Regions from separate parts of the Streptomyces sp. NPDC002176 genome, predicted to be linked through region 2. Evidence: predicted binding sites of a transcription regulator. Region 2 holds the regulator's gene; the other holds the start of a gene.
The links. The regulator HspR, encoded in region 2, represses chaperone genes until heat shock. The targets are predictions, from matches to a motif close to TTGAGNNNNNNNNNCTCAA.
Positions count from the first base shown of each region.

Region 1: the regulator HspR is predicted to act here: its motif matches at 9,571-9,589, upstream of lon (endopeptidase La).

Region 1 is NZ_JBJDQW010000002.1:434,128-449,096, reverse strand. Features, by position in the region: gene fxsT (FxSxx-COOH system tetratricopeptide repeat protein) at 1-2,628, shown strand, start outside; gene ACI2LY_RS10215 (multifunctional oxoglutarate decarboxylase/oxoglutarate dehydrogenase thiamine pyrophosphate-binding subunit/dihydrolipoyllysine-residue succinyltransferase subunit) at 2,702-6,535, opposite strand; gene ACI2LY_RS10210 (ATP-binding protein) at 6,850-7,962, opposite strand; gene ACI2LY_RS10205 (response regulator transcription factor) at 7,959-8,699, opposite strand; gene ACI2LY_RS10200 (spermidine synthase) at 8,808-9,485, opposite strand; gene lon (endopeptidase La) at 9,612-12,041, shown strand; gene ACI2LY_RS10190 (lysozyme) at 12,100-12,918, opposite strand; gene ACI2LY_RS10185 (MarR family winged helix-turn-helix transcriptional regulator) at 13,144-13,635, shown strand; gene ACI2LY_RS10180 (hypothetical protein) at 13,654-14,442, opposite strand; gene ACI2LY_RS10175 (nitrate- and nitrite sensing domain-containing protein) at 14,824-14,969, shown strand, end outside.
Region 2 is NZ_JBJDQW010000005.1:223,058-238,026, reverse strand. Features, by position in the region: gene ACI2LY_RS23920 ((Fe-S)-binding protein) at 1-1,089, opposite strand, end outside; gene dnaK (molecular chaperone DnaK) at 1,374-3,215, shown strand; gene grpE (nucleotide exchange factor GrpE) at 3,212-3,862, shown strand; gene dnaJ (molecular chaperone DnaJ) at 3,908-5,092, shown strand; gene ACI2LY_RS23900 (heat shock protein transcriptional repressor HspR) at 5,098-5,556, shown strand; gene ACI2LY_RS23895 (sugar ABC transporter substrate-binding protein) at 5,893-7,002, shown strand; gene ACI2LY_RS23890 (LuxR C-terminal-related transcriptional regulator) at 7,222-8,250, shown strand; gene ACI2LY_RS23885 (helix-turn-helix transcriptional regulator) at 8,260-9,273, opposite strand; gene ACI2LY_RS23880 (hypothetical protein) at 9,623-9,958, shown strand; gene ACI2LY_RS23875 (pyridoxamine 5'-phosphate oxidase family protein) at 10,097-10,510, opposite strand; gene clpB (ATP-dependent chaperone ClpB) at 10,626-13,223, shown strand; gene ACI2LY_RS23865 (ATP/GTP-binding protein) at 13,356-14,660, shown strand; gene ACI2LY_RS23860 (RloB family protein) at 14,638-14,969, shown strand, end outside.

The sequences.
Region 1 (14,969 bases), on a different contig from region 2:
GACCTCACCAACATGGGCGCCGACGAGGCCGAACGCCGCCTGATGGACCGCCTCGACCTGCCCCCCGGCACCCGCCCGGACGACGACCCGGCCCGCCCCGCACCCCGCTTCCCGGCCGCCATGCCCGACGTGTGGGGCGGTGTGCCGCGCCGCAACACCCGCTTCACCGGCCGCGAACCGCTGCTCAACGACGCCTACCACCTGCTCCAGGGCAGCGAGCCCGGCGCGGGCGTCCTCACCCTGCACGGCATGTCCGGCGTCGGCAAGACCCAGCTGGCCGCCGAGTACGTCTACCGCTTCGGCTCCGAATACGACGTGGTGTGGTGGGTCAACGCCGAGAAACGCGTCAGCTACCGCCGCCTCCTCGCCGAACTCGCCCCCAAACTCGGCCTGTCCACCGGCGCCGAGTACGGCGAGCGGCTGCGCGCGGTCCGGGACGCGCTGCGCCGGGGCACCCCGTACTCCCGCTGGCTGCTCGTGCTGGACGGCGCCGACGAACCCGACCAGATCTGGGACCTCGTCCCCACCGGCCCCGGCCACGTCCTCATCACCTCCCGCAACCCCGAGTGGAGCGAGCACAACAGCAAGCTCCTCGAAGTCCCCGTCTACGGCCGCGACGAGTCGGTCGCCTTCATCCGGCGCCGCGCGCCCCGGCTCACCGAACCCGACGCCGACCAGCTCGCCCAGGCCCTGGAGGACCTGCCGCTGCTGCTCGACCAGACCGCGGGCTGGCTCAACGACTCCGACCTGTCGGTGGATGAGTACATCGCCCTGCTGGACGGCGGTATCGACCAGGACGTGGTCAAGGTGTCCGCGGACTTCCCGCTCGCCTTCCAGACCGCCTGGTCGATACTGCTGAACAAGCTCCGCGAGACCGTCCCCGAATCCGTCGACCTGCTCCGGCTGTGCACCTTCTTCGCCCCCGGCTTCATCCCGGTCCGGCTGCTGAAGGACATGAGCCACGACGACCTGCCCGAACAGCTCGCCGGACTGCTGGACGACCCGCTGCTGTGGAACAAGGCCGTCAACCAGCTCCGCCAGTACTCCGTGGTCCGGCTGGAGTCGCACGAGGCCATGCTGGACGAGGTCGTGGCCTCCGGCGAGTCGGTGTACCTGCACCGGATGGTCCACCAGATCGTGCACAAGGACATGCCCGAGGCCGACCGGAAAGAGTTCATCGAGGTGGTCCGCCGCGCCCTGGCCGAAGCCGACCCCGGCCGTCCCACCGACACCCGTAACTGGGACGCCTACGCCGAGATCGTCCCGCATCTCAAGTACGCCGACGTGCTGCGCAGCAGGGACCGCAAGGTGCAGGGGCTGGTGCTCAACTGCCTGCGGTACATGCTGTTCGCGGGGGAGTACACCGCGGGCGTCAACCTCGGCGGCCGCGCCCTGCGCTCCTGGCGCGCCCTGCTCGGCGAGTCCCACCCCCGGGTGTGGGAGGTCACCTACCACTACGCCAACCTGCTCCGCTCGGCCGGCCGCTTCCAGGAGACCGAGGCCATCGACCGGGCCGCCCGCGAACAACTCCGCGCCGAACGCGGCGAACACGACCTCGACCATCTGCGGATGGCCGGCGGACTCGCCGCCGACCTGCGCGAACTCGGCCAGTACGACGACGCCCTCGAACTCGACCAGTGGCTCTACCCCACCTACCGCGAGCTGTTCGGCGAGCACGACTCCCGCACCCTCAACGCCCAGAACAACCTCGGCTTCACCTTGCGCCTCCTCGGCCGCTACGACCAGGCCCGCGGCTTCGACACCCGCACCCTGGAGGCCCGCCGCCAACTGCTCAAGGGCCGCCACCCCTGGACCCTGTTCTCCGAGGTCTCCTACGCCGTCGACCTGCGCCTGCTGGGCCGGTACGCCGAGGCCGAGTCCATCCAGGCGAAGAACGTCCGCGAGTACCGCATCGTCATGGGCCCGGACAACCAGAACACCCTGCGCGCCGAGCACAACCTCGCCCTGTGCAAGCTGCGCGGCGGCGACCGGACGGCGGCGGGCGAGCTGCTCACCCGCGTCCTGGAAGGGCTGGAGCGCAAGCTCGGCGACACCCACACGCACACCCTGGCCGCCGCCGTCAGCCAGAGCTGCTTCGCCCGCGAGCACGGCGACATCGACCAGGCCCGCGAGGCCAGCGAATCCGTCCTCGCCCGCTACGAACTGCTGCTGCCCGAGGGCCACCCCTTCATCATCGGCGCCCGCGCCAACCACGCGCTGGTGCTGCGCAGCGTCGGCGAACGCGACCATGCCCATGTGCTGATCGAGCAGAGCCTCGCCGACATGTCCGCCGCGCTCGGCGAGACCCACCCCTACGCCCTGGGCTGCGCCGTCAACGCGGCCGCGCTGCGCAACCTCGTCGGGGACACCGAGTCTGCCGCGGACCTCAGCCAGATCACCATCCTGCGCGCCACCGACACCCTGGGCCGCACCCACCCCCTCACCCTGACCGCCCGCGTCGCCTACGCGGCCGACCTGCGCGCCCTGCGCGACCGCCAGCAGGCGGAGAAGGTCGAACAGGAGGCCCTGGCCGACCTCGCCGCCACCCTCGGCCCCCAGCACGTCCACACCATCTCCGCCCGCTCCCGCAACCGCCCGTACTGGGACTTCGAGCCCCAGGCCAGCTGACGGCACGGAAAAGGCCCGGCCCCCGGATCAGCTCCGGGGGCCGGGCCCTTCAGCGTCGCTCAGTGAGCGGAGGTCAGGCTTCGAAGACCTCGTTCACCAGCTGCTCCTGCTCCGCCTGGTGGCGCTTCGCGGAGCCCACCGCCGGGGAGGAGCCGTGCGCGCGCGAGATGCGGCGCAGGCGCTCGCCCGCCGGGACGTCGGCACCGACGGCCAGGTCCAGGTGGTCGATCAGGTTGAGCGCGATGAACGGCCACGCACCCTGGTTCGCCGGCTCCTCCTGCACCCACAGGTATTTCTCGGCGTTCGGGTACTTGTTGACCTCGGCCTGGACCTCGGCGCCGGGCAGCGGGTACAGCCGCTCGATGCGGATGATCGCCGTGTCCGTGGCGCCGCGCTTCTGCCGCCCGGCCTCCAGGTCGTAGTACACCTTGCCCGAGCAGAACACGACCTTGCGGACGGCCGCCGGGTCCACCGTGCTGTCGCCGATGACCGGACGGAACTCGCCGGAGGTGAACTCCTCCGCCGACGACGCCGCGGCCTTCAGACGCAGCATCGACTTCGGGGTGAAGACGACCAGCGGCTTGTGGTCCGGGTTGTGGACCTGCCAGCGCAGCAGGTGGAAGTAGTTCGCAGGCGAGGTCGGCATGGCGACCGTCATGTTGTTCTGCGCGCAGAGCTGCAGGAACCGCTCCGGGCGGGCCGAGGAGTGGTCCGGGCCCTGGCCCTCGTAACCGTGCGGCAGCAGCAGGACCACACCGGAGGTCTGGTTCCACTTCTGCTCGGCCGAGGAGATGAACTCGTCCACGACCGTCTGCGCGCCGTTGACGAAGTCGCCGAACTGCGCCTCCCACATCACCAGCGCGTCCGGGCGGGCCAGCGAGTAGCCGTACTCGAAGCCCATCGCCGCGTACTCGGAGAGCAGGGAGTTGTAGACGTTCAGCCGCGCCTGGTCCTCGGAGAGGTACTGCAGCGGGGTGTACTCCTCGCCGGTCTCCCGGTCGATGAGCACCGCGTGGCGCTGGCCGAAGGTGCCGCGCTGGGAGTCCTGGCCCGCGAGACGGACCGGGGTGCCCTCCAGCAGCAGCGAACCGATGGCCAGGGTCTCGCCCATGCCCCAGTCGATCGTGCCGTCCTCCACCATCGCCGCCCGGCGCTGGAGCTGCGGCTGCAGCCGCGGGTGGACGGTGATGTTGTCCGGGACGTTGACCTGGGACTCGGCGATCCGCTTGACGACCTCCGCGGAGATCGCGGTCGGGACCGCCGTCGGGAAGCCGTCCTTCGGCGCCGGGGACTCGCCCTGCGCGGGCTGCGAGGTGACCTCGCGGACCTCGGTGAAGACCTTCTCCAGCTGGCCCTGGTAGTCCTGGAGCGCCTGCTCGGCCTCCTCCAGCGTGATGTCGCCCCGGCCGATCAGGGACTCGGTGTACAGCTTGCGCACCGAGCGCTTCTTGTCGATCAGGTCGTACATCAGCGGCTGGGTGAAGGCCGGGTTGTCCGACTCGTTGTGACCGCGGCGGCGGTAGCAGATGAGGTCGATCACCACGTCCTTGTTGAACGCCTGACGGAACTCGAAGGCGAGCCGCGCGACGCGGACCACGGCCTCCGGGTCGTCGCCGTTCACGTGGAAGATCGGGGCCTCGATCATGCGGGCCACGTCGGTGGCGTACATCGAGGAGCGCGAGGACTCCGGGGCGGCGGTGAAGCCGACCTGGTTGTTGATGACGATGTGGACCGTGCCGCCGGTGCGGTAGCCGCGCAGCTGCGACATGTTCAGGGTCTCGGCCACCACGCCCTGGCCCGCGAAGGCCGCGTCGCCGTGGATCGCCACCGGCAGCACGGTGAAGTCCGTGCCGCCCTTGTTGATGATGTCCTGCTTGGCGCGGGCGACGCCCTCCAGGACCGGGTCGACCGCCTCCAGGTGCGAGGGGTTCGCGACCAGCGAGACCGCGATCTGCTCGCCGTCCAGGCCGGTGAAGGTGCCCTTGGCGCCCAGGTGGTACTTCACGTCGCCGGAGCCGTGCATCGACTTCGGGTCGAGGTTGCCCTCGAACTCCCGGAAGATCTGCGCGTACGACTTGCCGACGATGTTGGCGAGGATGTTCAGGCGGCCGCGGTGGGCCATGCCGATGACGACCTCGTCCAGGCGCGACTCGGCGGCGGAGTCGATGACCGCGTCGAGCAGCGGGATGACGGACTCGCCGCCCTCCAGGGAGAACCGCTTCTGGCCGACGTACTTCGTCTGCAGGAACGTCTCGAACGCCTCGGCGGCGTTCAGGCGGCGCAGGATGCGCAGCTGCTCCTCACGCTCCGGCTTGGAGTGCGGGCGCTCGACGCGGTCCTGGATCCACTTGCGCTGCTTGGGGTCCTGGATGTGCATGAACTCGATGCCGATGGTGCGGCAGTACGAGTCGCGCAGCACGCCCAGGATGTCGCGCAGCTTCATCAGGGACTTGCCCGCGAAGCCGCCGACGGCGAACTCGCGCTCCAGGTCCCACAGGGTGAGCCCGTGCTCGGTGATGTCGAGGTCGGGGTGCTTGCGCTGCTGGTACTCCAGCGGGTCGGTGTCGGCCATGACGTGGCCGCGGACCCGGTAGGAGTGGATCAGCTCGAAGACGCGGGCGGCCTTGGTGACGTCGTCGTCGTGGGACGCGTCGATGTCCTTGAGCCAGCGGACCGGCTCGTAGGGGATGCGCAGCGCCTCGAAGATGTCGTCGTAGAAGCCGTTCTCGCCGAGGAGAAGGTTGGCGACCTGGCGCAGGAACTCGCCGGAGGCGGCGCCCTGGATGACCCGGTGGTCGTAGGTCGACGTGAGCGTCATGACCTTGGAGACGCCGAGCTTGTTCAGGGTGTCCTGGCTGGTGCCCTGGAACTCCGCCGGGTAGTCCATGGAGCCGACGCCCATGATCACCGACTGGCCGGGCATCAGGCGCGGCACGGAGTGCACGGTGCCGAGGCCGCCGGGGTTGGTCAGGGAGACCGTGACACCGGTGAAGTCGTCCATCGTGAGCTTGCCCTCGCGGGCACGGCGGACGATGTCCTCGTAGGCCTGCCAGAACTCGAAGAAGTTCAGCGTCTCGGCCTTCTTGATGGCCGCGACGACCAGCTGGCGGTCGCCGTTGGGCTTCACCAGGTCGATGGCCAGACCGAGGTTGACGTGCGGCGGCTTGACCAGGGTCGGCTTGCCGTCCTTCTCGCCGAACGAGTAGTTCATCGGCGGCATGGCCTTGATGGCCTGCACCATGGCGAACCCGATGAGGTGCGTGAAGGAGATCTTCCCGCCGCGGGCCCGCTTGAGGTGGTTGTTGATGACGATGCGGTTGTCGAACAGCAGCTTCACCGGGACCGCGCGGACCGAGGTGGCGGTCGGCAGTTCCAGCGAGGCGTTCATGTTCTTGACCACGGCCGCGGACGGACCGCGCAGCGTCACGTACTCGGGGCCCTCGGGGGCCTCGGTGGCGGGCGCGGCGGCGGCCTTCGGCTTCGCGGCGGGCTGGGCCGCCTTCGCCGGGGCCTGGGCGGCCGGGGCCTGGGCGGCCGGAGCCGCCTTCGCCGCGGGCGCCTGGGCCGGAGCCTGGGCGGGCGTGGGCGTGGCGGCGGGCTTGGCAGCCGGGGCCTGGGCCTGGGCGGGCGCGGCCGGAGCCTGCGCGGCCTGGGCCGGGGGAGCGGTGGGGGTGGTGCCCGCGGCCCCCGCGGCCGCGGTACCCGCCGGAGCCGGGGCGGCGGGCGCTCCCGGCTTGTAATCGGCGAAGAAGTCCCACCAGGCACGGTCTACCGAATTCGGGTCCTGGAGGTACTGCTGATAGATCTCATCGACGAGCCACTCGTTCGGGCCGAACGCCGCGGCGGCGTTCTTCCCGGCTTGGTCGTCGGTGGAGACGTTCGAGTTACTGGGGGACTGTGGCGACACGGCGGCAACCGCCCTCTTCCGCTTCACAAGGTGATGGACAGCGGGAATAAAGGCTACGCCTCCCTGAGCGGGTAGGTCAGGTCGGGCCCGTTCATCGTCGTGTAAGTCACATCGGGAACCGCGTTTCGGGCTGTGAAATGGCGGGAAACAAGCGGGGTTCCGGATGCGGGAGAGGATGCGCGGGCACGCCACGTCGGGGCCCTGAGCGTCCTCGCTCGGCGCATCGCGCTGGCCCGTGCCTGATCACAGGTGCCCGGCTGGGCGGACGTTTGTGATCTTGATCATCCGACTGAACCCCATGGGGGCGCGGAGCGTCAACTCGACGCCGGAACGGCTCCCGGAAGGGTGACGATGATCCGGCATCCGCGCTCGGATTCGGCCACACCGATCCGGCCGCCGTGCAGATCCACCGCCCAGCGGGCGATGGCCAGCCCCAGACCGGTGCCGCCGTCGCTGCCCGGACCGTGCGGGCGGGTCACCTGGCCCCGGTTGAACCGCTCGAACACGCGGTGCCACTCGGACCGGGGGATGCCCGGACCCTCGTCCAGCACCTCCAGCTCCAGCGACTCCGGACGCGGCCCGCGCCGGGCCCGTACCGTCACCCGGCCGTGCGGCGGGCTGTGCTTGACCGCGTTGTCTATGAGGTTCGCCACGACCTGGTGGATGCGCTCGGGATCGGCGTGCGCGGTCAGCTCCGGCGGGGACACGTCCAGGTGCAGATGCACATCGGTACGGGTGTGGCTGCCGGAGCCGGAGGCGAGTCCGGCGCGCGCCGAGGCGACCATGTTGGCCTCCTTGAGCACCCCGGACAGATACGGCCACACCTCGAAGCGGCGGGCCTTCAGCGGGACCACGCCGTTGTCGAGGCGGGAGAGGTCGAGCAGGGTCTCCACCAGCCGCCCCAGCCGGTCGGTCTGGCGCAGCGCGGTGCGCATGGTCTCCGGGTCGGCCTCGGTGACGCCGTCGACGATGTTCTCCAGCACCGCGCGCAGCCCCGCGATGGGGGTGCGCAGCTCGTGCGAGACGTTCGCCACCAGCTCCTTGCGCTGGAGGTCCTGGGCCTCCAGCTCGTCCGCCATGACGTTGATCGTGACGGCCAGGTCGCCGAGTTCGTCGCGGCGGCCCTCGCTCACCCGGCGGGTGTAGTCGCCGTGCGAGATGGAGCGGGCCACCGCGTTCATCTCGTCCAGCGGCGCGGTGAGCGAGTGGGCCACGAACTGGGTGATCAGCAGCGTGGCGATCATCGAGAAGACCGTGATGAAGCGCAGTTCGGTCTTGGTGTGCACCGCGATCATGGAGAGACCGGTGGTGATCAGCACCGAGATGACGACCAGCGCGCCCAGCTTGGTCTTGATCGAGAACGGGCGTACGCCGCCCCAGGGTCCGCCCCCGGCGCGTCGGCGCCCCGCTTCCCGTCCGAGACTCACGGCGTCGGCGTCTCCAGCGCGTAACCGACCCCGTGCACCGTGCGGATGCGTTCGGCGCCGATCTTCCGGCGCAGCGCCTTGATGTGGCTGTCCACGGTCCGGGTGCCGGAGGCGTCCGCCCAGTCCCACACCTCGGCCAGCAGCTGCTCCCGGGAGAGCACCGCGCGCGGGGTGTTGGCCAGGCACACCAGCAGGTCGAACTCGGTGGGCGTCAGGTGCACGTCGTCGGACTTCACCCGCACCCGGCGCTGCGCGTGGTCGATCTCCAGCTCGCCGAGCCGGAGTATCCCGGAGCGGGGCGTGGTCGCGGCGAGCGCGGCGCGCTCCATGCGGCGCAGCAGGACGTGCACGCGCGCGGCCAGCTCCCGCATGGAGAACGGCTTGGTCATGTAGTCGTCGGCGCCGACCCCGAGACCCACCAGCATGTCGGTCTCGTCGTCGCGCGCGGTGAGCATCATCACCGGCACCGGGCGGGACGCCTGCACGCGGCGGCAGACCTCCAGGCCGTCGAAGCCGGGCAGCATGATGTCGAGGATCAGCAGGTCCGGCTGCCATGCCTCGGCCGTGTCGACCGCCGACGGACCGTCACTGGCCGTCTGTACGAGGAATCCCTCGGCACGGAGCCGGGCCGCGACGGCGTCGACGATCGTGGGGTCGTCCTCGACGACCAGGACCCGGCGCTGCGCGCCCTGAGACGTCGTCGCCGCGCTGGTCTGGGAGGTGTGTGTCTGCTCCATCGCCCGCCCCTGTTGCTTTCCGGAATCCGTGGGGTGATCCCATGACTGCGATTGACGCTTGAATGATCCGCGTCACGCCGCACATTACGGGGACACGCCTGGCCATCGCTATCCAGGTCGGACGGCGAGATGGACCACGTCGGGAACGCCACGGGCAACGGGGACCTCTTCGGTACGCACCTGCCGGAAACCGGCATTCCGCAAGGTTCCTTCAAATTCCGGAGAGGGCCGCGCGGACCAGGTCGCCAGTACCCCGCCAGGTCTCAACACCCTTGCGCACGCGGCGAGTCCGTCCGGTGTGTAGAGGCTGTCGTTGCCCTCTGTGACCGTCCAGCCGGGGCCGTTGTCGATGTCGAGGCACAGCGCGTCGAACGTGTCCGATGTCTCATTGACGTAAGTGACGAGATCCGCCTCCACGACGCGCGTGCGCGGGTCGGCCAGGGCGTCGGCGGAGATCCCGGCCAGCGGGCCCGCGCGGTGCCAGTCGATCACGGCGGGCTCGCGCTCGACCACGGTGATCCGCCCCCAGTGGGGATCGGCGGCCGTGTGCGCCAGGGAGAAGCCCACGCCGAGCCCGCCGATCAGCACCTCCGGCGCCGGGCGGTCGTCCAGCGCGTCCCGCGCCGCGTCCACGAGCAGCCGCTCCGAGCGGCCGTCGGAGGTGTCCATCAGGAAGCACCCGTTGGCGATGATCTGCAGCAGCTCCCCGCTCCGGCGCAGCACCACTTCCCCGTACGGCCCCTCGCGCCGGTCCAGAACCACGGGGCTGTCGTCCGTCGCAGTCATGCCGACATCCTGCCCCGCTCGCCCCGGAAGTCTTCGTTCGCCGAGAGCGAACGGTGTTCGAGGAACATTCAACGGCTCACGGGCATTGAGTCAGTGTTACTCAAGTTGACTGCTGAAGGGGAGATCATGGCTGCTGAGTCGGGTGAGCCCATGGAGGTCACGCTCGTTCTGCCCGTGCTGCCGCTCGACGACGAGGTCGTGCTGCCCGGCATGGTCGTTCCGCTGGATCTGAGCGACGCCGAGGTCCGGGCCGCCGTGGAGGCCGCCCAGGCCGCCGCGCGTACGGAGTCCGGCAAGCCGAAGGTGCTGCTGGTCCCGCGCATCGACGGCACCTACGCGAAGACCGGTGTGCTCGGCACCGTCGAGCAGGTCGGCAGACTCGCCGACGGCGACCCCGGCGCCCTGGTGAAGGGGCGCGACCGGGTGCGCATCGGCGCGGGCACCACCGGCCCCGGCGCCGCCCTGTGGGTCGAGGGAGCCAAGGTCGCGGAGACCGTGCCCGAGCCGCTGCCCGGCCAGGTGACCGACCTGGTCAAGGAGTACAAGGCGCTGGCCACCACCTGGCTGCGCAAGCGCGGCGCCTGGCAGGTCGTGGACCGGGTCCAGGCCATCGACGACGTCTCCGCGCTCGCCGACAACTCCGGTTACTCGCCGTTCCTCACCACCGACCAGAAGACCGCGCTGTTGGAGACCACCGACCCGGTGGCCCGGCTCAGGCTCGCCGCCCAGCAGCTCCGCGACCACCTCGCCGAGCAGGACGTGGCCGAGACCATCGCCAAGGACGTCCAGGAGGGCGTCGACAAGCAGCAGCGCGAGTTCCTGCTGCGGCGCCAGCTGGAAGCGGTCCGCAAGGAACTGCGCGAGCTGCACGGCGACGGCCCGGACGCGGCCGAGGAGTCCGACGACTACCGCGCCCGCGTGGAGGCCGCCGACCTGCCCGGGCACGTCCGCGAGGCCGCGCTCAAGGAAGTGGAGAAGCTGGAGCGCTCCTCCGACCAGTCGCCCGAGGGTTCCTGGATCAGGACCTGGCTGGACACCGTCCTGGAGCTGCCGTGGAACGAGCGGACCGAGGACGCGTACGACATCCAGGGCGCCAAGGAGATCCTGGACGCCGAGCACGCCGGTCTGGACGACGTGAAGGCGCGCATCACCGAGTACCTCGCGGTGCGCAAGCGGCGCGACGAGCGCGGGCTCGGTGTGATCGGCGGGCGGCGCGGCGGTGCCGTGCTGGCGCTGGTCGGACCGCCCGGCGTCGGCAAGACGAGCCTCGGTGAATCGGTGGCGCACGCGATGGGGCGGAAGTTCGTCCGGGTCGCGCTCGGCGGTGTCCGGGACGAGGCGGAGATCCGGGGCCACCGGCGCACCTACGTCGGCGCGCTGCCCGGCCGTATCGTCCGCGCGGTCAAGGAGGCCGGGTCGATGAACCCGGTCGTGCTGCTCGACGAGATCGACAAGGTCGGCTCGGACTACCGGGGCGACCCGGCCGCCGCCCTGCTCGAAGTGCTGGACCCGGCGCAGAACCACACCTTCCGCGACCACTACCTGGAGGTCGAACTCGACCTCTCCGACGTGGTCTTCCTCGCCACCGCCAACGTCCTGGAGGCGATCCCGGAGGCACTGGCCGACCGGATGGAGATCGTCCGGCTCGACGGCTACACCGAGGACGAGAAGGTCGTCATCGCCCGCGACCATCTGCTCCCGCGCCAGCTGGAGCGCGCCGGTCTCACCGGCGACGAGGTCACGCTGGAGGAAGGCGCGCTGCGCAAGCTGGCGGGGGAGTACACCCGTGAGGCGGGCGTGCGCACCCTGGAGCGGACCGTGGCCCGGCTGCTGCGCAAGGTCGCGGCCCAGCACGAACTGGGCGAGCGGGAGCTGCCGTTCACCGTCCGCGAGGAGGATCTGCGCGGCCTGGTCGGGCGTCCGCACCACGTTCCCGAGTCCGCGCAGGACCCGGCCGAGCGCCGTACCGCCGTACCCGGTGTGGCGACCGGGCTCGCGGTCACCGGGGCGGGCGGCGACGTGCTGTACGTCGAGGCGTCGCTCGCCGACCCGGAGACGGGCGCGGCGGGGCTGACCCTCACCGGTCAGCTCGGTGACGTGATGAAGGAGTCGGCGCAGATCGCGCTGAGCTTCCTGCGCGGTCACGGCGCGGAGCTGGAGCTGCCGGTGGCCGACCTGAAGGACCGGGGTGCGCACATCCACTTCCCGGCGGGCGCGGTCCCCAAGGACGGGCCGAGCGCGGGCGTCACCATGACCACCGCACTGGCCTCCCTGCTCTCCGGCCGGCTGGTCCGCACGGACGTGGCGATGACCGGCGAGGTCTCGCTGACCGGGCGGGTGCTGCCGATCGGCGGGGTGAAGCAGAAGCTGCTCGCCGCGCACCGCGCCGGGGTGACCACCGTGATCATCCCCAAGCGCAACGAGGCCGACCTGGACGACGTCCCGGCCGAGGTGCTGGAGAAGCTCGACGTGCACGCGGTGACCGATGTCCGCCAGGTGCTGGAGCTGGCCCTCGCGCCCGCCACCACCGTGGCGGAGGTCCCGGCCGCGGCCTGAAGTACGGCGAAGGCCCGAGTCCCCTCCCTGCGAGGGGACTCGGGCCTTTCGCGCGTCTCTAACCGTTGGCCAGCGCCTGCACCCGGTCCAGGGCGCCGTTGAACCTGTCGTGGTCGCCGACGGTCGGGCCGGAGGAGGTGTACTGCCACATCGTCTGCACGCCCCAGCCCGCGGGCAGCGTGCCCGGCGCGGTGGCGTACCGGGCGATCCACAGCGGGTTGACCGCGCCGAAGGCGGCGGTGTTGCCGGTGCACTGGGTCCACCAGCTCGTCGCCGTGTAGATCACCGCGTCCCGCCCGGTGCGCGCCCGGTAGGTGTTCAGGAAGTCCGCGATCCAGTTGGTCATCGCGGCCCCGGCCATGCCGTAGCAGGCGTCGCCGTACGGGTTCCACTCGATGTCCAGCACGCCGGGCAGCGTCCGCCCGTCCCGCGACCAGCCGCCGCCGTGGTCCACGAAGTAGTTGGCCTGCACCGCGCCGCTCGTGGTGTCCGGGGTGGCGAAGTGGTACGCGCCCCGGATCATGCCCACGTTGTAGGAGCCGTTGTACTGCTGGGCGAAGGACGGGTTGGTGTAGTAGGTGCCCTCCGTGGCCTTCGTGTAGGCCCAGCGCACGCCGCTGTTCCACAGCGTGGCCCAGTCGACGTCGCCCTGGTGGCCGGAGACGTCGACGCCCTCGGTCTGGGCGGCCCGGGTGCCCGCCGGGGCACCGGAGCGGCCGTCGTGGGAGAGGACCCCCATGCCGAGGTAGGCGTCGCCGCGGTGGGGCGCGGCATGGGCGGGAGCGGTACCGATGACCAGCGAGAACGCACCGAGCAGGGCCGTGACCAGGACGGCGAGCGTGCGCGGGCGGGCGGGGCCGGGTCTGTGCACGGGCATGGCGTGGCCTTCCGGGAGAAAGGTGGGGGACCAGAAATGACCGACGAGCCTGTTGCGCGGGGCCGCCGAGAGGGGCCCGTCCAAGAAGCTACGCACGTAGATACGGGGGTGGGAAGGGGGTCCGGATGCCGCCGTTGGTCTACGCCTGCGAAATACTGACGGAGCTGCGGCGATGACGGGGTCCGGCAGAAAATTTCAGAAGCGAAACCGGGCAGGGGTACTGAGGTGCACGAGGACGGGAACAACGGTACGGGCGGCGGCGCCGCACCCGTGGCGCCGCGCTGTGTCGACCAGGAATTCCTGGCGCTGGAGCGCGAACTGACGGTGCTGCTGCGGCGGGCGCGGGCCAACCAGGGCGAGATGGCCCGCGAGGTCCACCCCGACCTGGAACCGGCCGCGTACGGCCTGCTCATCCGACTCGACGAGCAGGGCGCCCAGCGGGCCACCGACCTGGCCGCCTACATCGGCGTCGGCAAGGCCACCATGTCCCGCCAGTTGCGCGCCCTGGAGGACCTCGGCCTGATCGCCCGCGAGCCCGATCCGGCCGACGGCCGCGCCTGGCTGGTCACCCTCACCGACGAGGGCCGGGGCCGGGTCGGCCAGGTCAGAGAGGCCCGCCGCGCCCGCTACGTCACCAAGCTCGCCCATTGGGACCGCCGTGAGGTTGCCGAACTCGCGCGTCTGCTGCACCAGTTGAACGACATCGCGGAGAAGTAGCCGCTCCCCGGCGGTCCTTCACAGCTCCACGTGGACGGCCGTCGCGTCGTCGTGCGTCTTGCTGCGGCCCAGGAACGCCCGCTCCTCCCGGTCCGCCAGCTCCAGTTCCCGCACCCGGTCCACCAGGGCGCGGGTGCCCTCCTTGGCGACCAGGTCGAACAGGGCCGTCCAGTCGCCCTCGCGGAACTTCTCCGTCCAGCGGGCCGCGCCGTCCGTCAGCGCCACCAGCGAGCGCACCTCGGCGCGCGGCACCGTGCCGGTCACCGCGTACCGGACCACCGAGGGGTCGGCGGCGGCCGTGAAGAAGCCGCCCTCCTTGTTCCGCAGCTCGGCGTCCACCACTTCCGCGCTCGCCAGCGCCCCGCGCGGCAGCCTGGCCAGCCGGTCGTCCAGCACCGGGGTCACCGTGCCGTCCGGGGCGCGCAGCAGCAGCGCGGAGTCCGAGAGCACCAGGTACTCGACCGTCTGTGCCGACCAGCGCACCAGCACCACCGTCGCCTGGGGCGTGCGCGGGTGAGAAAGGTCACAGGTGATCAGATGGGCCTCGGATGTTTGGCTGATCGCCCGACCGAGAATCTCCGCCAGCGTCAGATCTCGGTGGGAAACGGTCAGTTCGGTCAGCTTGCCGCCCAGCCGGGCCGTGAACCAGGGCACCGGGTGCGAGCAGCCCGGCGCGTACGGGGGCGGTGTCACTCCGTCCAGCAAGATCACGCAACCGCCCTGACCGCAGGCGGGTAGTCCGACGCCCGCGAAGTCCTCGTTGGGCCGGTCGGCGGTGCCGGGTTCCGAGACGAGATCAGTGCGCATCCCGCCAGTCTGCACGAGTCCTTCACGAAGCGGGGCAACGGCCGGAGTACGCGCTCCCTTTGGCGCGACAGTGCAGCTCAGACGCCGGAATTGGCGGCAAATGAGATGGTCCGGGAATGCGTGGCGGCGAATACTGCCAAAGCCTGTCCCGCGCGTCCAACCGGCCCGCCGCACAAGGGTGCCCGGCGCGCCGTCACGACTTGCCCGCCAACTCCCCTCCGATGTTCACTCCTTCGGGTGGCGGGTCAGGTGATGCGCGGCCACTGCCCACCGGCGCTGGGAGGGTCGGGAACCACGAATCGGGTGTACGCACCACTTGGCACCGAGACGACGGGGCGCCGCCCGGCCCTTCCGTAGACGAGTTCAGGATTGCGAGCACCGGTGCAGAAGAAGCGGCCTCGGCGCACAGGCAGGCAGACGGCCCCCCAGGGGACCGAACAGACCCCCGTGGGCGCTGGACGTCCCACCCATGTGCGCAACCGGCTGATCGTCGCCGTGGCCGTGGTGGCCGCCGCCATAGCCGCGGC
Region 2 (14,969 bases):
AACGTCCTTCAGCTGCTCCTCGGACGCCTTCTCGTCGCCCTCCATGGTCTTGCCGCCACCCGCGAGCAGGTAGGGCGCCTTGGCGTGGGCGTGGTCCCGCAGCGACATGATCAGCAGCTTCGGGGAGAGCGGCTTGCCGGTGTTCCACGCGGGGCACTGCGACTGGCAGCGGCCGCACTCGGTGCAGGTGGAGAAGTCCAGCAGGCCCTTCCAGGAGAACTGCTCGACCTGGGAGACGCCGAAGACGTCGTCGTCACCGGGGTCGGTGAAGTCGATCGGCTTGCCGCCGGAGGTCATCGGCTGGAGCGCGCCGAGGGCCACCCCGCCGTCCGCGTCCCGCTTGAACCAGATGTTCGGGAACGCCAGGAAGCGGTGCCAGGCCACACCCATGTTGGTGTTGAGCGAGACCACGATCATCCAGATGAACGAGGTCCCGATCTTGATCATGGCGACCAGGTAGACCAGGTTCTGCAGCGTCGTGACGCTGAGCGCCTTGAAGGCGAGGACCAGCGGGTACGAGGCGAAGTAGGCCGCCTCGTAGTGGTCGACGCCGTGCAGGGCGCCCTCGAGGCCGCGCAGGGTGTAGATCGCCAGGCCGATGGTGAGGATGACGTACTCGACGAAGTACGCCTGGCCGGACTTGGAACCGGCGAAGCGGGACTTGCGGCCCGGTCGGCTGGGCAGGCTCAGCAGTCGGATGACCATCAGCACGGCGATGCCGAGGATCGTCATCACACCGATGAACTCGATGTACAGCTCGAAGGGCAGGAAGTCGCCGATGAGGGGCAGGGTCCAGTCGGCCTTGAAGAGCTGGCCGAACGCCTGGGCCAGGGTCGGCGGCAGCGTCAGGAAGCCCACGGCCACGAACCAGTGGGCCACGCCGACGATGCCCCACCGGTTCATCCGGGTGTGGCCGAGGAACTCCCGCACCAGGGTCACGCTGCGCTGGTACGGGTTGTCGGTCCGGGTACCGGCGGGGACGGGCTGGCCCAGCTTGAAGTACCGGACGAACTGTCCGATGGCCCGGGCGAGCAGCGCGACACCGACCACGGTCAGGACCAGCGACACGATGATCGCGGCGAGTTGCATGAGGGGCTCCTGAGGCGGCCTCGAAATTACTAAGCGGTAACTTATGCAGTCCGTCTGAGACTACCCCCATCCTCCTGCGCGATGCAGCACGGCGCGGGGTGAGATGAGTCGCTGAGGGTTGCCTTCGCCGGGACGGGGGAACGCGCCCCCGACCAGGCCGAACCCCTCCTTGCATATAAGAGCCATATAAGAGTTGAGCCCGGTCGGCTCATGTCTGTTGACCCAGAGCGATCGGAGTGGCACACTTGAGCCAGTCACACTCAAGTTCTCTGGAGGAACCAACCATGGCACGTGCGGTCGGCATCGACCTGGGCACGACTAACTCCGTCGTCAGCGTTCTGGAGGGCGGCGAGCCCACCGTCATCACCAACGCCGAGGGTGCCCGGACCACGCCGTCCGTCGTCGCCTTCGCGAAGAACGGTGAGGTGCTGGTCGGCGAGGTCGCCAAGCGCCAGGCGGTCACCAACGTGGACCGGACCATCCGTTCCGTGAAGCGCCACATGGGCACGGACTGGAAGATCGAGCTCGACGGCAAGAGCTTCAACCCGCAGCAGATGAGCGCCTTCATCCTGCAGAAGCTGAAGCGCGACGCCGAGGCGTACCTGGGCGAGAAGGTGGCCGACGCGGTCATCACCGTCCCGGCGTACTTCAACGACTCCGAGCGTCAGGCGACCAAGGAGGCCGGTGAGATCGCGGGCCTCAACGTCCTGCGCATCGTCAACGAGCCGACCGCCGCCGCCCTCGCGTACGGCCTCGACAAGGACGACCAGACCATCCTGGTCTTCGACCTCGGTGGCGGCACCTTCGACGTCTCGCTGCTGGAGATCGGTGACGGCGTCGTCGAGGTGAAGGCCACCAACGGTGACAACCACCTCGGTGGTGACGACTGGGACCAGCGCGTCGTCGACTACCTGGTCCAGCAGTTCAAGGCCGGCCACGGCGTGGATCTCGCCAAGGACAAGATGGCCCTCCAGCGCCTCCGTGAGGCCGCCGAGAAGGCCAAGATCGAGCTGTCCTCCTCCACGGAGACCTCGATCAACCTGCCCTACATCACGGCGTCCGCCGAGGGCCCGCTGCACCTGGACGAGAAGCTCACCCGCGCCCAGTTCCAGCAGCTGACCGCCGACCTGCTGGAGCGCTGCAAGACGCCGTTCCACAACGTCATCAAGGACGCGGGCATCCAGCTGTCCGAGATCGACCACGTCGTCCTCGTCGGTGGCTCCACCCGTATGCCGGCCGTCGCCGAGCTCGTCAAGGAGCTGACCGGTGGCAACGAGGCCAACAAGGGCGTGAACCCGGACGAGGTCGTCGCCATCGGTGCCGCCCTCCAGGCCGGTGTCCTCAAGGGCGAGGTCAAGGACGTCCTGCTCCTCGACGTCACCCCGCTGTCCCTCGGTATCGAGACCAAGGGCGGCATCATGACCAAGCTCATCGAGCGGAACACGACGATCCCGACCAAGCGGTCCGAGATCTTCACCACCGCCGAGGACAACCAGCCCTCCGTGCAGATCCAGGTCTACCAGGGCGAGCGCGAGATCGCGGCGTACAACAAGAAGCTCGGGATGTTCGAGCTGACCGGTCTGCCGCCCGCCCCGCGCGGTGTCCCGCAGATCGAGGTCGCCTTCGACATCGACGCCAACGGCATCATGCACGTGACCGCGAAGGACCTCGGCACGGGCAAGGAGCAGAAGATGACCGTCACCGGTGGCTCCTCGCTGCCGAAGGACGAGGTCGACCGCATGCGCCAGGAGGCCGAGAAGTACGCGGAGGAGGACCACGCCCGCCGCGAGGCCGCCGAGTCCCGCAACCAGGGCGAGCAGCTCGTCTACCAGACCGAGAAGTTCCTCAAGGACAACGAGGACAAGGTCCCGGGCGAGATCAAGACCGAGGTCGAGGAGGCTGTCGCCGAGCTGAAGGAGAAGCTCAAGGGCGAGGACAGCGCCGAGATCCGTACGGCCACCGAGAAGGTCGCCGCCGTCTCGCAGAAGCTCGGCCAGGCCATGTACGCCGACGCCCAGGGCGCCCAGGCCGCCGGCGGTCCCTCCGCCGACGCCGGTGACGCCAAGGACGACGACGTCGTGGACGCCGAGATCGTCGACGACGAGCGCAAGGACGGTGCCGCGTGACGGAGGAGACTCCGGGCTTCGAGGAGAAGCCCGACGTCCCCTCCGGCGCGAACCCCGACGACGCCGAGCCGAAGGCCGCCTCCGAGAAGGAGGCGGCCCCGGCTGGGGACGCAAGTGCGGACGCCGGTCTGGTGGCGCAGCTGGACCAGGTGCGGACGGCGCTCGGTGAGCGCACGGCCGACCTCCAGCGGCTCCAGGCCGAGTACCAGAACTACCGCCGCCGCGTCGAGCGCGACCGCATCGCGGTCAAGGAGGTCGCCGTCGCGAACCTCCTGACCGAGCTGCTGCCCGTGCTGGACGACATCGGCCGCGCGCGGGAGCACGGCGAACTGGTCGGCGGCTTCAAGTCGGTGGCCGAGTCGATGGAGTCCGTGGCGGCCAAGATGGGCCTCATGCAGTTCGGCAAGGAGGGCGAGCCCTTCGACCCGACGATCCATGAAGCCCTGATGCACTCCTACGCGCCCGACGTCACCGAGACGACGTGCGTGGCCATCCTCCAGCCCGGCTACCGCATCGGTGAGCGCACCATCCGCCCCGCGCGGGTGGCCGTCGCCGAGCCGCAGCCCGGCGCGCAGACCGTCCAGGCGGAGGAGGCCGAGGAGAGCGCGGCCGACGACAAGGAGAACGGTGGCCCGGAGGAGGGCTGACGTAATCACCGAGATCACGCAGGACCGGAAGGAGGGACGTCGGGGATGAGCACCAAGGACTTCATCGAGAAGGACTTCTACAAGGTCCTCGGCGTCCCCAAGGACGCCACCGAGGCGGAGATCAAGAAGGCGTACCGGAAGCTCGCCCGCGAGTTCCACCCGGACGCCAACAAGGGCAACACCCGCGCCGAGGAGCGCTTCAAGGAGATCTCCGAGGCGAACGACGTCCTCGGCGACCCCAAGAAGCGCAAGGAGTACGACGACGCGCGCGCCCTGTTCGGCAACGGCGGTTTCCGGCCGGGGCCGGGCGCGGCGGGCGGCGGGCAGTTCAACTTCGACCTCGGCGACCTCTTCGGCGGCGCGGGCGGGCCCGGCGGCGCGCAGAGCGGCAGCTTCGGCGGCGGCATCGGCGATGTCTTCGGCGGCCTGTTCAACCGGGGCGGCGCGGGTACCACCCGTACCCAGCCGCGCCGGGGGCAGGACGTCGACACCGAGGTGACGCTCAGCTTCACCGAGGCGATCGAGGGCGCGACCGTACCGCTCCGGATGACCTCGCAGGCGCCCTGCAAGGCGTGTTCGGGCACCGGCGACAAGAACGGCACGCCGCGCGTGTGCCCGACCTGCGTCGGCACCGGACAGGTCGCGCGGGGCTCGGGCGGCGGCTTCTCGCTCACCGACCCGTGCCCCGACTGCAAGGGCCGCGGCCTGATCGCCGAGCACCCCTGCACCGAGTGCGGCGGCAGCGGCCGGGCCAAGTCCTCGCGCACCATGCAGGTCCGCATCCCGGCGGGTGTCACCGACGGGCAGCGCATCCGGCTGCGCGGCAAGGGCGCGCCCGGCGAGCGCGGCGGCCCGGCGGGCGACCTGTACGTCACCGTCCATGTCGGCGAGCACAAGGTGTTCGGCCGCAAGGGCGACAACCTCACCGTCACCGTCCCGGTGACGTTCGCCGAGGCAGCCCTCGGCGGCGAGGTGCGGGTACCCACCCTCGGCGGGTCCCCGGTCACCCTGAAGCTGCCGCCCGGCACGCCCAACGGCCGCACCATGCGGGCGCGGGGCAAGGGCGCGGCGCGCAAGGACGGCAGCCATGGTGATCTGCTGATCACCGTGGAGGTGAGTGTCCCGAAGGACCTCTCGGGGAAGGCTCGTGACGCGCTCGAGGCGTATCGAGAGGCGACCGCGGACGAGGACCCGCGGGCGGAGCTGTTCGAGGCCGCGAAGGGAGAATGAGCCCGATGGACACACCCGGTCGTCGGCGCAACCCGTACGAGCTGACCGAGGAGACCCCGGTCTACGTCATCTCGGTCGCCGCGCAGCTCTCCGGACTCCATCCGCAGACGCTCCGGCAGTACGACCGCCTCGGTCTGGTCTCCCCGGACCGCACGGCGGGTCGTGGGCGGCGCTATTCGGCCCGTGACATCGAACTGCTCCGCCAGGTGCAGCAGTTGTCGCAGGACGAGGGCATCAACCTGGCCGGCATCAAGCGCATCATCGAGCTGGAGAACCACGTCGCGGCTCTCCAGTCCCGGGTCGCGGAGCTGGAATCGGCCCTGGACGGCGCGGCGGCGACGATGCGTCAGCGCGAGGCCGCGGTGCACGCGTCCTACCGGCGCGACCTGGTCCCGTACCAGGAGGTCCAGCAGACCAGCGCGCTGGTGGTGTGGCGGCCCAAGCGGCAGCAGTCCGCGGACTGACGGGACGTATCCGAGCACCTTCGAAGGGGCCGGGAGGCACAACGCCTCCCGGCCCCTTCGGTTGTTCACGGGGGTGTTCACGGGTGCGTTCACAGCCTGGCTGACTTCATTCGACCATGTGTACGTAACAGGTGGGTCGGGCGGGGAGGGTGTGAAGCGTGTTTACAGAGGGTCGCGCAAGGCTTCCCCATGTCTTCACTTCCTGAACGCTGCGTGGTGTTGCCATCTCGTTAAGTTGTTTTGCTTGACGCCATGGGGCGCCTGCAAGTTGTCTTTTCAGACACCTGGGTCGCGCACGCAGCACCCCGTCGGAACGCACCTGAAGTGAGCCCTCGAATGCGTCGTATCGCCATGTCCGTGGCCGCCGTCTCCACGATGGTCCTCCCGCTCGCCGGCTGCGGCGTCCTGAACTCGGCGGGTGACGACGCGAGCGCGAGCCCGACCATGGGCGACCAGGTCACCGTCGGCCTGCTGCTCCCGGAGAAGGCCAACACCCGCTACGACAAGTTCGACTACCCGATCATCAAGAGCAAGGTGTCCGAACTGACCCACAAAAAGGGGAAGGTCGAGTACGCCAACGCCGACGCGGACGCCGGTCAGCAGGCCGACCAGATGCAGCGGATGATCGACGAGAAGGTCAACGTCATCCTGCTGGACGCGGTCGACTCGCACGCCATCGCGTCGACGGTGAAGAAGGCCAAGGACGCGGGCATCCCGGTCATCGCCTACGACCGGCTGGCCGAGGGCCCGATCGACGCGTACATCTCCTTCGACAACGAGCTGGTCGGCGAGGTGCAGGGCCGCTCCCTGCTGGAGCGTCTTGGTGCGAGTGCCGGGCTCTCCGACAAGATCGTGATGATGAACGGCTCGCCCACCGACCCCAACGCCAAGCAGTTCAAGGAGGGCGCGCTCTCCGAGCTGAACGGCAAGGTGACGATCGCGGACAGCTTCGACACCAAGGACTGGAAGCCGGAGAACGCCGAGGCCAACATGACCGAGGCGATCGGCAGGATAGGCAAGTCCGACATCGCGGCCGTCTACTCCGCGAACGACGGCATGGCGGCCGGGGTCATCAAGGCCCTCAAGAAGGCCGGGGTCACCACCATGCCCCCGATCACCGGCCAGGACGCCGAACTCGACGCCGTGCAGCGCATCCTGGCGGGCACGCAGTACATGAGCGTCTACAAGTCCTACCCGGACGAGGCCGAGGCCGCGGCGCAGATGGCCGTCGCCAAGGTGCAGGGCAAGGACATCCAGTTCGACGCCCTCACCCAGGACCGCATCGACAGCCCCACCGACAAGCAGATCCCGGCCAAGCTGGTCCAGGTGAGCGCGCTGACCAAGAGCAAGATCAAGGAGACGGTCGTCGCGGACGGCATCTACTCGGTCGACGACATCTGCACGGCCGACTACAAGGCGGCCTGCGCGGCCGTCGGCCTGCGCTGACGCCGTACGGCACGGTCGGGGCACGGCCCCGAGACACATGAGGGAGGCGGCCCCGCCGACGGCGGGACCGCCTCCTTTTTTCGTGCCCCGGCGGCCCCTTGCGATCCGGGCATACCGGTGTTTCGCGGCCCGCGGGGCGCGGGGAGCCGTGTTGCGGAGGCGGGCGGGGCCGCGCATAGTTGCGCTGCGAAGTGGCGGCGACCGGGGGTGGAATGGGCGATGGCCGGGCACGCGACGGAGAGACATCCCCATGGTGCCGACCGGCTGTGCGGGCCGGGGGACCGCGTGTACTCCCGCGCGGTACGCCGCGGCCGGGTGCCGCGCGCCGAGGCCGAGCCGGTGCCCTGCCTGCTGGAACTGGCCCTGCTGCACCCCGACCCCGACGACATGGACTGGCTGGTCCCCACCTCCCCGCAGGAGGTGATGACCCGGCTGCTGCGCGGGGTCTACGACGAGGTCACCCAGAGCCAGCGCCGGATGGGCTCGGCGGTCGCCGCGTTCGACTGGTACGCCGGACTCGGCCGTCAACTGCCCGACCTCGCCCCGCAGGGTGAAGGCGCCGCGATCCGGGTGCTGGACGGGCTCACCCGTATCCAGGCCGCGATGGACGAGGCCACCGAGCGCTGTGCGACCGAGGTGCTCACCGTGCAGCCCGGCGGCATCCGGCGCGAGGCCGAGCTGACCGAGGGACTGCACCGGGCGCTCGAACTGCGCGGCCGGGGCGTGCGGATGCGCGACCTGTACACCCATGTCGCCCGGCACGGGCAGGGGTTGCTCAACTACCTGGAGCTGATGGGCGACGCGGTGGAGGCCCGCACCCTGGACGAGGTCATCGACCGGCTCATCCTCTTCGACCGCACGGTCGCCTTCATCCCCGCCAACACCGACCGCACCATGGCCCTGGAGCTGCGCCACCCGGCGCTGGTGGAGTACCTGGTGACGGTCTTCGAGCGGCTGTGGCGGCTGGCGATCCCGCTCACCGCCCCGCTGCCCGACACCGGAATCGAGGGCATCTCGCACCGCGAACGCGCCATCGCCGCGCTGCTCGCCGAGGGCCACCAGGACGCGGTGATCGCCGAGCGGCTCGGCATCAGCGTGCGCACCTGCCGCGCGCACATAGCCCGGCTCTCGGAGACCCTGGGCGCGACCAGCCGTACCCAACTCGGCGTCAGGATCGCCCAGGTGGGGCTGGACGGCCCGTCGCACGGACCGGCCCCGGCGCCCGCGGGCGGCCTGCGCGCACCCTGAACTCCGCCCCTACGCGTCCTCGTTGAGGATGCCGGAGCGGGCGATGAGGTAGCCGAGCTGGGCCCGGCTGCCGCTGCCCAGCGAGGTGGCCAGCTTGGCGATGTGGGCCCGGCAGGTGCGGACGTTCATCCCCAGGCGGCGCGCGATGGCCTCGTCCACATGGCCCTCCACCAGGAGCTTGGCGATGGAGTGCTGGACATCGGTGAGGCCGTCCGGCGCGGTCTCGTAGGGCGTGCCCGCGCTCAGCGGGACCGCGCGGCTCCACATGAACTCGAAGACCTTGACCAGGTAGCGCACCAGGCCGGGGTGGCGCAGCTCCAGGGCGACCTGGCGGTCCTCCTGGACCGGGATGAAGGCCACCGTCTCGTCACAGATGATCAGCCGCTCCACCAACTCGTCGATGGTGCGGTACTCCGCCTTGCCGTCGGCGAAGCGGTCCACGTAGGCGAGGCGGTCGGCGCTGTAGCGGGCGGTGTGCTGGTAGAGGGTGCGGATGCGGACCCCGCGCTCGATCAGCGGGCGGTCGCGGTCCAGCGCCTCCAGGAGGCGGTTCTCGGGGCTGCGGCGGCCGCCTGGCTGCACGGTGAGCACCTCGGTGCGGCACTGGCCGGTCGCCAGGTCCAGGGCCGCGTTGATGCGGTCCAGGCCCTCCAGCACGGTGATGGCGTGCGTCGGGGCGTCCTCGCGCGCGCTCAGCGTCATGAAGGGTTCGAATATCTCGGACAGCACGATGGACCGGCGCCGCCGCTCGGCGATCTCCCGCTCGATCGGGGTCAGCCGCTGGGCCAGCGCGACGGCAGGCGCCACGGGCCGCAGCCAGCCGGGGTCGTCGGGATCGGGGTGGAGCAGGGCGAACTCCATCAGGCACGGGGCCGCTTCGGCGTCCGCGCGCGGGATGCGGCCGGTGCGCAGCGCGCTCGCGTAGAGACGGCTCCCATCCGCGCACATCTCGGTCACCGCGTGGGGATGTGTCGCCTCTGTCCCGTTTATCACTGAATCTCCACCCCCCAGGGTCCTGAACATGCAGGAACATGATGCACCGATCGTGTGGCGATGATGTGCCTGAATGAGCCATCGTCTAACTCGACGGGGGAAGAGGGGACTTTCAAGTGAGGACGAAGCCGACCATGCGTAACAGAATGCTTCGCTCGGCGCTTGTTGCCGCTCTCTCCGCCGTTGCGGCCGTCGGAACTCTGGCGGGCCTCTCCGGTGCGGCGAGCGCGCACGGGCCGGGTACCGGGGGGACCGTGACAGCGGCGGGCGTTCAGGACACCCGGTGGGACACCGCCCCGCTGGACACCAGGTGGGACAGTACGACCGCGGATACGAGGTGGGACGTCGCCCCGCTCGACACGCGGTGGGACTGATCACCATGACCACGCCTCCCGACGACCGCTCCTTCCGTCGTGAGATGGCCACCGCCTACCGTTCCGGCTGGCACTTCATCGACCTGGTCACCGCCATCCCCCACAGCGGCGACTCGTTGATGGTGACGGTGTTCGGCGAACCGGTCGTGGTCACCCGGGACGAGGACGAGGACGTACGGGCGTACCGCTGCCTGCGCAAGCCACGCGGCGCGCCGCAGCCGGTGCGGTGTGCCGTCCGGTACGGCATGATCTTCGTCAATCTCGACCAGCGGGACCACCGTCTCGCGGAGCCCGAGGTCGCCGACCTCAGGACCACAACTGCCACCCCCCGCAGTGCCTGACGCGATTCCCCCGTCGTAAAAGATCGCTCAGGCGCTTCCCCCCGCAGCGGCGTCACCGTGACCTGAACACGGTGACGCCGCTGCAGTTTCTGCGCATATTTCGGGGTACGCGCCCTCCGGCCAAGTGGCCGAAACTGCTCAGCCGTTGCCGAGCGCGCGTTCCACCTCGATCTCGATGGCGACCCGCAGCGGGTTCTCCCGGGGCTCCCGGCCGTACCGCTCGGTGAAGCGCCGCTCCGCCTCCGCGACCGACTCCCGGTCCTCGCGTACCCGCGCCCGCCCCTCCAGCGTGGCCCAGCGCCGGCCGTCCACCTGGCACACCGCCACCCGCGCGCCCTCGGGTCCGGCCGCGCGCACGTGCGCCGCCTTCGCGCTGGTGCCGCTGGTGATGACGCGGGCGATCCCCGCCTCCGGGTCCCAGGTCACGCAGACCGGCACGACATGCGGACTGCCGTCCCGGCGCGGGGTGGTGAGCGTGCTCAGGTGCCGCTCCCGCCAGAAGGCGAGGTACGCGTCGTCCGGTGCGTCCAGGTCTACGGAATGTGTGGCCATGACCGAAACCTAGCCAATCTGAGGCTCGCGCCGCTTAATTGAGTGCAGGTGACTCAAGTTTGTGTACACTGGTTAAGTCATCAGTGGAGTAGTGGCGGAAGGGGAGAACACGCACGTGGACGCCGAGCTGACCAACAGGAGCCGGGACGCGATCAACGCCGCGAGCCAGCGGGCCGTGACGGAGGGGCACCCCGACCTGACGCCCGCTCACCTGTTGCTCGCGCTGCTCGCGGGTCAGGACAACGAGAACATCACCGACCTGCTCGCCGCCGTCGGCGCCGATCCGGCCGCCGTGCGTGCCGGGGCCGAGCGCGCCCTCGCCACGCTGCCCAGCGTGACCGGCTCCACCGTCGCGCCCCCGCAGCCCAGCCGGGAGCTGCTCGCCGTCCTCGCGGACGCCGACGAGCGCGCCGGGGAACTCGGGGACGACTACCTCTCCACCGAACACCTGTTGACCGGTCTCGCCGCGAAGGGCGGCGCCGCCGGGGAAGTGCTCCGGGAGCAGGGAGCCACCGCCAAGAAGCTGCAAGACGCCTTTCAGAAGGCCAGAGGAGGACGCCGCGTGACCACCGCCGACCCCGAGGGTCAGTACAAGGCCCTGGAGAAGTTCGGCACCGACTTCACCGCCGCCGCCCGGGAGGGCCGCCTCGACCCGGTCATCGGCCGGGACCAGGAGATCCGCCGGGTCGTGCAGGTGCTGAGCCGCCGCACCAAGAACAACCCCGTCCTCATCGGTGAGCCGGGCGTCGGCAAGACCGCCGTGGTCGAGGGGCTGGCCCAGCGCATCGTCAAGGGTGATGTGCCGGAGTCCCTGAAGGACAAGCGGCTGGTCTCGCTGGACCTCGGCGCGATGGTCGCGGGCGCGAAGTACCGCGGTGAGTTCGAGGAGCGGCTCAAGGCCGTGCTCTCGGAGATCAAGGACTCCGACGGGCAGATCATCACCTTCATCGACGAGCTGCACACGGTCGTCGGCGCGGGCGCGGGCGGTGACTCCGCGATGGACGCGGGCAACATGCTCAAGCCGATGCTGGCCCGCGGCGAGCTGCGCATGGTCGGCGCGACCACGCTGGACGAGTACCGCGAGCGGATCGAGAAGGACCCGGCGCTGGAGCGGCGCTTCCAGCAGGTGCTGGTCGCCGAGCCGAGCGTCGAGGACACCATCGCGATCCTGCGCGGTCTGAAGGGGCGGTACGAGGCGCACCACAAGGTGCAGATCGCGGACAGCGCGCTGGTGGCCGCCGCGACCCTGTCCGACCGGTACATCACCTCCCGCTTCCTGCCCGACAAGGCGATCGACCTGGTGGACGAGGCCGCGTCCCGCCTCCGCATGGAGATCGACTCCTCGCCCGTCGAGATCGACGAGCTCCAGCGCGGTGTCGACCGGCTGCGGATGGAGGAGCTGGCGATCGGCAAGGAGACCGACCCGGCCTCCCGCGAGCGCCTGGAGCGGCTGCGCCGCGACCTCGCCGACAAGGAGGAGGAGCTGCGCGGGCTCACCGCCCGCTGGGAGAAGGAGAAGCAGTCCCTCAACCGGGTCGGTGAGCTGAAGGAGCGCCTGGACGACCTGCGCGGCCAGGCCGAACGCGCCCAGCGCGACGGCGACTTCGACACCGCCTCCAAGCTGTTGTACGGGGAGATCCCCGAGCTGGAGAAGGAGCTGGAGGCCGCCTCCGAGGCCGAGGAGGAGGCCGCGCGGGACACCATGGTCAAGGAGGAGGTCGGCTCCGACGACATCGCGGACGTCGTCGCCGCCTGGACCGGCATCCCGGCCGGCCGCCTGCTGGAGGGCGAGACGCAGAAGCTGCTGCGCATGGAGGACGAGCTGGGCAAGCGGCTCATCGGCCAGAGCGAGGCCGTGCAGGCCGTCGCCGACGCGGTGCGGCGTGCGCGCGCCGGGGTCGCGGACCCCGACCGGCCCACCGGCTCCTTCCTCTTCCTCGGCCCGACCGGCGTCGGCAAGACCGAACTGGCCAAGGCGCTCGCGGACTTCCTCTTCGACGACGAGCGGGCGATGATCCGCATCGACATGTCGGAGTACGGCGAGAAGCACAGCGTCGCCCGCCTGGTCGGCGCGCCCCCCGGCTACGTCGGGTACGAGGAGGGCGGCCAGCTCACCGAGGCCGTGCGGCGGCGCCCGTACAGCGTGGTGCTGCTGGACGAGGTGGAGAAGGCGCACCCCGAGGTCTTCGACATCCTGCTCCAGGTGCTGGACGACGGCCGCCTGACGGACGGCCAGGGCCGCACGGTCGACTTCCGCAACACCATCCTGGTGCTCACCTCCAACCTGGGCAGCCAGTACCTGGTCGACCCGGCGCTGGACGAGGCTACGAAGCGGCAGCGGGTGCTGGACACGGTACGGGCCTCCTTCAAGCCGGAGTTCCTGAACCGGCTGGACGACCTGGTGGTGTTCTCCGCGCTCAGCGAGGCGGAGCTGGCCCGGATCGCCCGCCTCCAGATCGACCGCCTCGGCCGCCGCCTGGCCGAGCGCCGCCTCACCCTCGACGTCACCCCCGACGCCCTCGCCTGGCTCGCCGAAGAGGGCAACGACCCGGCATACGGCGCCCGCCCCCTGCGCCGCCTGGTCCAGACCGCCATCGGCGACCGCCTCGCCAAGGAGATCCTCTCCGGCGAGATCAAGGACGGCGACACGGTCCGCGTGGACCGCACGGAGGAGGGCCTGAGGGTGGGCCCGGCGACGAAGAAGTCGCTCTGACCGAGGGAACGTGACAGGCCCGCCACCCCTTTGGGTGGCGGGCCTTTTCGCACGGAGAGCCGGAAGCTAGCATTTGATGCGCGGCAAATGTGAAATTCACTTGTTCACTAGCAAGGGAAAGGGGGTTGCGCCGTGCTTTTGAGCTTCAGAGTGGCCAATCACGGCTCCTTGCGCGATCCGCAGGAGCTGAACCTGGTTCCCGCCTATGCCGCCGACCGCCCCGCGCTCCCCGTGGCCGCCATCTACGGCGCCAACGCCTCTGGCAAGTCGACGGTGATGAACGCGTACCAGTTCTTCATGGATGCCGTGCGTGATTCGCAGGCCCGATGGCTCCCGGGCGAGCCGGTGAAGCGCCGTCCCTTCCTCCTGGATCACGACGGCAGGCGCGAACCGTCCAGCTATGCGGTGGATCTGTTGATCGACGGAGTCCGACACGTCTACGGTTTCAGTACCGGTGACCGGGTCATCGAGGAGGAGTGGCTCTACTCCTACCCGAAGAGCCGCAAGCGCGTCCTCTTCGAGCGCAAGGGCAGCGCGGTGACGTTCGGAGCCTCGCTCACCGGCGAGCGGGCTGCCGCCGAGCGGATCATGCGGGCCAACAGCCTGTATCTGTCCGCCGGCGCGCAGTCCGGACACGCGGTGCTGGGCGCCGTGTGGGAAGCCCTGCAGTTTGTCGCGGTCGTCGATGACGGGACACGGCAGGCGCTGCCGACGGCCGGTTCCATCACCGCTGCGGTGTTCGAGTTCTTCGAGGGGTTGGGTATCGCGCGGGCGGAGGAGCTGCTGGCGGCCGCAGACCTTGGAGTGCATGGCGTGCGGCCGAGCCAGGACGACGATCCCGGGCTCGGGAGCTCTGTCCGAGACGCGTGGAAGAAGGAGACCACCAAAGGGATCAGCGACGAGATAGCGGCCATCATCAGTCGGTCCGCGAGTAAGTCGCTCCGGTTCGTCCACCGGGTCGGGGACGAGGAGTTTCTGCTGACGGCTGAGGACGAGTCCGCCGGGACCAAGACCTGGCTCACCCTGGTCACCTGGGGGCTGCTCGCGATCGGGCGCGGTACCCAGCTCTGGATCGACGAAATCGATGTCAGTCTGCACCCCTTGCTGACCGCCAAGCTCGTCAAGCTCTTTCAGAGCACCGAACTCAACCCGTTGGGTGCTCAGTTGGTGTTCACCACACACGACGCGTCGCTCCTCGGCACGATGCTCGGCGAAGAGGTCCTGCGCCGCGACCAGATCTGGTTCGTGGAGAAGGACGCGGCGACCGGGGCCTCGGAGCTGTACCCGCTCAGCGACTTCAAGCCGCGCAAGGGGGAGAACTTCGAGCGGCGGTATCTGGCGGGAAGCTACGGCGCCGTGCCACTGCTGCCCGACGGAGCCTTCGAGGACATGGTCAAGCAGTACTGGGGGGCACGTGGCAAGGCCGTTTCCGCGTGAGGGCTCGGGCCGCCGACGAGGCCCCGTCCGGCGCTCGGCGCGCACGCTCCTGATCGTCTGCGGCAGCAAGGAGACCGAGCGCCAGTACTTCCAGGGCCTGCGCGAGCATCTTCGCAACCCTGCCGTGTCCGTGGTGGTCCGCGGCAAGGCGTGCTCACCGACGCAGTTGGTCGCCTGGGCGAAGACTCAGCGCGGCCTGGTCGCCAGCGGCTACGACGAGGTCTGGTGCGTCTTCGACGTGGACCAGTACCCCGACGTGTCGGCGGCCGTGACCGCCGCGCACCGTGCGGGCATCCGGGTGGCGGTCTC